DNA from 2 places in the Priestia sp. JV24 genome. Region 1 is predicted to be linked to the other one. Evidence: riboswitches for the same ligand, from Rfam matches in the RefSeq annotation. Region 1 holds a riboswitch; the other holds the start of a gene.
The links. Region 1 has a riboswitch for cyclic di-GMP ahead of OK414_RS05355 (glycosyltransferase family 2 protein). Riboswitches for the same ligand answer to the same signal wherever they lie in the genome.
Positions count from the first base shown of each region.

Region 2: it holds a riboswitch for cyclic di-GMP, as region 1 does, so the genes downstream of both, OK414_RS27605 (anti-repressor SinI family protein) here and OK414_RS05355 (glycosyltransferase family 2 protein) in region 1, are expected to answer to the same signal.

Region 1 is NZ_JAPCIN010000011.1:41,618-45,043, forward strand. Features, by position in the region: gene OK414_RS05355 (glycosyltransferase family 2 protein) at 1-1,455, opposite strand, end outside; cyclic di-GMP riboswitch class I at 1,479-1,564, opposite strand; gene OK414_RS05360 (APC family permease) at 2,098-3,426, shown strand, end outside.
Region 2 is NZ_JAPCIN010000032.1:5,484-8,909, reverse strand. Features, by position in the region: gene OK414_RS27620 (DoxX family protein) at 1-144, opposite strand, end outside; gene OK414_RS27615 (MarR family winged helix-turn-helix transcriptional regulator) at 174-626, opposite strand; gene OK414_RS27610 (pirin family protein) at 667-1,428, opposite strand; cyclic di-GMP riboswitch class I at 1,864-1,948, shown strand; gene OK414_RS27605 (anti-repressor SinI family protein) at 1,971-2,099, shown strand; gene OK414_RS27600 (anti-repressor SinI family protein) at 2,128-2,271, opposite strand; gene OK414_RS27595 (recombinase family protein) at 2,438-3,028, opposite strand; gene OK414_RS27590 (metalloregulator ArsR/SmtB family transcription factor) at 3,402-3,426, opposite strand, start outside.

The DNA.
Region 1 (3,426 bases):
AAGAGACTGATAGATTGTTAAATACGTCAGCAAGATCCACCCGTTCATTAAGTACGGATAAATGGCTTGCTGTACAGAAGGACTCGTTAAGTAGTCACGGAAATAAATACACAGGACAACAATCATGCCTGTAAACGCAAAGCCTGTTAAAATCCCTTGCCCTAATTTACTCCGCGTTTTCCCGTTTTCTGCGTTGTATTGATTCGCCCAGCCGTCTTTTTTATTAGCGGCAAGCCTTTCCATCCATACTTGACCAAACGTAATTAAATTCACCCATAAATAAATCTCCGGACTAATCAAAAGACCGGCCAGTATTACATCAATCGGCCTGTGCATCGGCGTTTTGACAGCGAGCATAATATTTAACACAGAAGCTAACGCGATTGGAATGACCCAAAGCCACGACCAGTAAAATTGATCGGTCGCAAGCGCAGCAGATAACAATAAAATAAACAGCAGGCGAATAAGTAAATCACACAGCGTTTTAATCTGTGAACGCCAAAGCTTTCCTTTATGCTTGGTTCTGACGTCCAAGTTTCCGTTTGTCAGTAAATCAACGGTCCCGGACTTCCATTTATTACGCTGTTCACGATACGTGTGATAGCTTCTCATCGAGTCCACAAAGCAGCGAGCGCCTGGACTGATTAACGTTTTCCAATTGGATTTTTGCAGCTGCCACGTCAGCAGCATATCTTCAACGTCGCTGTCATTTTGCCAAGGACCGTCAAGTTTATTTTCTTCCACTATATTTTGAAGCGCTTCAGGGCGAAACAGCGTAGCCTGACCGCCGAGTACGTACGTGCTTCCGCCGTGATACTGAAGATCCAGCAGCCAGCTTGCCATATCCTGTTTCTGTTGATGCGTCCACCACCGGGCTATCGGTCCGCCGTACTCGCCGCTTGCGAGCTTTTCCTCATAGTGCACATCATCTTTTGAAAGCGAGCTTTTCTTTTTAGGCATTCTCATCGTATATTTTGCCATCACGCCGCCGATGTTTCGCGACGTCATCAAATCTTCCCATAAATTAATGAGTGCTTTTGGAGCCAAGCGGCTGTCTGCATCCATCCCTAAAATCGCTTTAATCGACTCTTTATACAGCTGCTGATATTTCGTCAGCGTCGTATTATATAAATCCAGCGTATCTCCATATATCTTTTTCCAAGCCGTATTTAATGCGCCGACTTTTCGTTGTTTATTGCCTTCAGTGACCAGTACTTTTACATTTAAATCAAATTCATCTCCGGCCAGCTCCGCTTTTTCTTTTGTACGGTCCGTACAGTTATCTGCAATCACAAATACATCGAGCTCCACGTTATTCGGAAGAAGCTGATCGCCTAACCCCGCCAAGCAGTCGCGAATTGATTTCTCTTCATTGTGCGCCGGAATGAATGCCACAATGCGCGGCCTCATATACGAAGCTCCAATACTTCCAGTAACGACACGCTGATTGTTCATGTTTTCCTTTACCCCCTGATATATCAGGAAACCCAGCTATCCTAGTCCTAAAGACCTTAGACCTGAAGTTTTGCGTCCCAGCCTTTCGACTGGTTTGCCTTTAACTGAACAAGTTAAGTTTACTATCTTCGTTCCTTTTAAAGAACAAAATACACATAATGATACTATATAACGAATATCTTTTTTAAATTTTACCATAAAAATAGGTTGAATTACCCTAAAAAAGATTCGACAAAATTCGATAAAAGTAAAATAGGAAAGCTGTTAATGATGTACACAGTTTTATTTATGTTCATTAGAGTGGCAAAGCGGAAGGCCGTAATTGATGCTAAGCTATTAGCTCTATAGAATTGTTAATAGACGTGGTGTGAGGGTGATTGGTGATAAATGATAGCCTTTGGAGGTTATAAAACGGAATATATAGTTAAGTGTAATATGTTAAAAATTCTGACAAAAGTGAAGACAAAGAAAAAGTTATCGATTATAATAGAAGAATAATGAATGATAGTCATTCATTATTCTTGTTGCTGTTTATGAATTTTTATTACATTAAACATAAATGAATGATAGTCATTCATTTATGTGCATCAAAATAGAAGGGGGCGTGTACGAGAATTATATTAGTTGAATGGAGGAAACAGGATGGAAAGTAAGCCAAGTGCTACATTTGTTCGTACGCTAACGCTTCGATCACTCGTCATTTTAGGTCTTGCATATATGGCTCCAATGACGGTTTTTACTACATATGGAGTTGTAGCTCAAACTACACATGGCATGGTTTCTATGGCATATGTCCTTGCTCTTGTAGCGATGCTATTTACCGCATACAGCTACGGACATATGGCTAAAGAATATCCTTTATCAGGCTCTGCCTATACGTATACTCAAAAAACTATAAGTCCTCACCTAGGATTTCTTGTCGGCTGGTCTGTGCTTTTAGATTATCTTTTTTTACCAATGATTAATTTTTTGTTGGCGGGAACTTTTTTATCAGCTGCGTTTCCATCTATTCCATCGTCTCTTTGGATTCTACTTTTTATTGTTATCATCACTTGTATAAACGTGTTTGGTATTCAAATGACAGCAAAAGTGAACGGAATACTTGTTCTTTTTCAATTTCTTGTAACAGCTCTATTTGTTATCTTATCGATTAAGAAAATGATAGAAGGAGAAAGTGATCTTTTGTTCTTTTCTTCTTTACAGCTTTTCGGCTCAGAGGATTCTTTTTCTTTTGTTCTTGCAGGAGCTTCAATTCTTTGTTTATCTTTCCTTGGGTTTGATGCTGTGACTACACTTTCTGAAGAAACAGTTGATCCAAAGAAAAATGTACCAAAGGCTATTTTTCTTGTAGCATTTATAGGAGGAATACTTTTTATACTCGTTTCGTACATTACCCAGCTTGTTTACCCAAACTACCATTCATTTAAAGTTGTAGATTCAGCTTCGTTTGAAATAGCAGCTTATATTGGAGGAACACTCTTCTCATCCGTCTTTCTTGCCGGAATTATTACTTCAACGATTGCATCAGGAATTTCTTCACACGCCAGTGCTTCGCGGCTGCTTTATGCAATGGGCAGAGAATCAATGCTGCCTAAAAGACTGTTTGCATATATACATCCCAAATATAAAACACCATCGCGAAACGTTATTTTTATTGGAGTACTTTCATTAAGTGCACTTGCAATGGACGTCGTTACAGCTGCTTCCTTTATCAATTTTGGAGCGCTAATTGCATTTACATTTGTAAATATCTCTGTTATCTTTCACTATTATCTCCGCGGAAAACAAAGAGATGTTAAAGGCACATGCCGTTATTTAATCAGTCCCATTATTGGAGCAGGCTTTACAATTTGGCTATGGACAAGCTTAGATATAAAATCTATTTCGTTAGGGAGTGTTTGGGTTGTTATAGGCTTTATTTATCTAGTATACAAGACGTCATTTTTTACAAAAGCACCGCCCCAATTTACT
Region 2 (3,426 bases), on a different contig from region 1:
ACCTACAAAATACATCAATCCTAATGGATAACCAAAACCTTCAAATGTGTGAACTTGCATAGGATTTCCTGTAAGTTTCATTGTACCAAAAGCGAAAAAGCCAACTACAAGTAATCCTTGAATAATACGTAAAACCCATTTCATTTATCATTTCTCCTCTTAATCTTTGTCTTTTATTTTTGTAAACTTTGTGCACCAATTCCTATTTTCTTTAATAAACCTACCAGTTGTTCTTTCTCTTCATTGCTTACAAATGAAAAATTTTCTGAGATTGTTGTAACGTGCTGGGCAAACATTTCACTAAACAAAACTTCTCCGTTTTCAGTCAAAGTGACATTAAACGCCCTCTTATCGTTTGGATTTGGTTTTCTTTCTACAAGTCCCTGCTTTTCAAGCTTATTCACGACGTAAGTAATGCTTCCACTTGGAATAGATAGCGTTTCACTGATTTTTTGAATAGGATGAGCACCTTTGTTATAAAGCAATTCAAGTACCATAAAATTTTCAGGGCTGATACTATAACTTTCTATATCCTTCCGAATATTTTCAAATACAGCCTTATTTGCTTTCATCCAGATTCGAAATAGCCTTAAATCTAATTGGCTCTTCTCTTGTTTATAATCCATGCAATTTACACCTCTTTGAAGTTGGAATCAAAAACAGAAACTATCTATCTTTTGGATACAATGGATACTCGACTTGAGTTGGAATTTCTATAAACACAATGCGAAGACTATCTCCCTTAGGCTTGATTGTAATGGTTTCAGTTTTCTCAGATTGAATAATAATAAAATCTTTTTTATCAAAAGAGAGCTCTTGCTGCACAATCTTGCCTCCATCACCTCTTATAGCTAGTCCTGCAATGGTTCGATTTGGAGTAAGTGTAAGCTGATAACTTGAGCTATTAGAAATTTCTATATCGTACATAAAGGCATCTGTTATCAGATTAATTGGCGAATCAGTTCCAAGTATAGTTTTAATGGTTACACCCTCTCCTTGAATGACAGGAAATTCCTCGTTTTTATATTTTGAATAGTTTGGTGTACGCTTGATTGCATCATTTAAATATGGTTCAAGCCATATTTGAAACATTTCTGCAGGGCCATCTGATCCTTCAGCATGCCACATGCCTGACCCTGTTTGCATAAGTTGTACACCTCCAGCGTCAACCTCGCTTTGGTTTCCTAGTGAATCTTTATGAAAACCTTTACCTGACAGGATATAGGTTAAAACTTCAAACCCTTGATGAGGGTGTTCGCCAATTCCACCTGCTCCTTTTGCTTGCCCCCATGCCCAGTAGAATAAAGGACCAAGTCGACTGATAACAGATCCTTCACCAGAAAACCCAATGGGTTTTTGTTCTATAATCTTGCCACCATCAAATTCACCTTTTGCCTGTTCACTTGTATGAATGATTTTGACTTCCATTATTGTTCCTCCTATAAGTTAAATGAATGAATTAAAATTGAAACCTAACATTTCAAAAATATTAACAAATATAATGGTATGATTATTAGCTGTTTTTGAAATTATCGCATTTACCCTAACAGTAGGATAAATCCGTGTCAACAAAAATATTCCCTATTTTTGATGGAGTGTCTACTGTCAAAAAGCACACCTTTTTATACGGTAAAAAAACGAATGATAAAACCTCTATTTAATCTAAAAAACAAGCCTTGTTAGACTTATTAAAAATACAAGGCCTTATTGTACGCTTGGTTTACGTCTCTTCCTAGCTGATAACTCTCAGCATTATTTTTGGAGTTAGAAATAGTTGTTTAATTCAGAAAATAATTATAGGAATACTCATTTCGGCATACTTCGACATCCATTATGTAGTAATATTTTATATAAATATACACATTCAGATAAAGGCAAACTAGTTGAAAAGCTAGGACGCAAAGCTACAGGTCTAAAGTCAATTGACTATGACAGCTGAGCCTCCTGAAAATCTGGAGGAATTTATGTTTATGGACAGTAAAAAAGAAGTAATAACGTCACATTTAGACCAAGAATGGATTAGACTTATCCAAGAGGCTAAGGAAGTAGGGTTATCGGTTAAAGAAGTAAAAGCATTCTTAGATAATAAACAAACCTAGTGATAATAAAAAACATTAGATAGGCACGCTATCTAATGTTTTTTGTTACCGTGTTATCTTGAGATTTTGCTTCTAGAAACTGTTTAAATTCTTCTTTACTCACATTTGAATTCATTGCATCTTTTACTAGTTTCATCCACTCTTCTGACAGAACTGCTATAGACTTTTTCATCATAGTACCTCCTTACATAAATACTTTTTATCATTTACCGTTTGTTTTAAGCTTAATATTCTATTTTATAGTGACCATCCACTATATTACAACTAAATAGTTAATCCTCTTTACTTTAATCGACTATAGATAGCTGTTTATGTAGTGAAAAATAAAATTCTTTCTACTATTCTCCCGTAGACACCGCATTTTTTAGTTTCTGATATTCTCTCCACCGACGATAAAAAGTAGCTTCACTTATATTTGTGATTTTACAGATTTCCTTTACAGGCTTATTAGTGGTTTCATGTAGTTCGATAGCATGCCTTACTCCATCATGCTTTAACGTAAATTTCTGTTTCTTTCCTTTATATATACCTTTTCTTTTTGCAATGGCAATTCCAGCTTGCTGCTTTTCCTTAATCATGGTTCGATCAAGCTCACTAAATGCAGACATAACGGTTAGGATAAATTTCCCCGAAGGAGTTCTTGTATCAATTCCCAAATTTAATATTACTAAATGAATACCATGTTCATCTAGTTCTTCAATTAGCTCTAATAGTTGTTTGGTGTTTCTTCCTAGACGATCCATTCTTGTAACGACGAGGGTGTCACCCTTAATTAATTGATTAAGCAGTTGATTTAGTTCTTCTTTGTGGTTTTGTATTCCTGATACTTTTTCCTGAACAATACGATCTACTTTTGCCTCTCTTAATTGTTCGATTTGAGAATCCAAATTTTGATCAAAAGCAGAAACACGTGCATATCCAAAAATCATAAAATTCCTCCTAAAGTGGATAATCAAAAGACAAGACTATATGATAGTTAAATTATACAGTAAAATCAACCCTCTCCTCAACTATCATTTAGGCATACCTTATTGATAGTTAGATAACCAACGGAACATTCATTTTTTACATTAATTGATAAGTTCCACGTAATTTATCGGGTGAAAAATACGCAACATAAAATGTATAGTTACAAGTTAACGTTGTATTCTAAACCTAAAGCTGTAATAGCTCCAGCAGAAGTTCCCCCAATTCTTTTTATATGTTGTAGGATATTTACTTTGTCTTAAACAAATTATTGTTTTTTCATCTTGTTCATGTTTGTGTGCCATTTCTTCCAACTCCTCATATAGTAAGAAAAGCTTAAATCGTAATTTCTTCCTTCTTA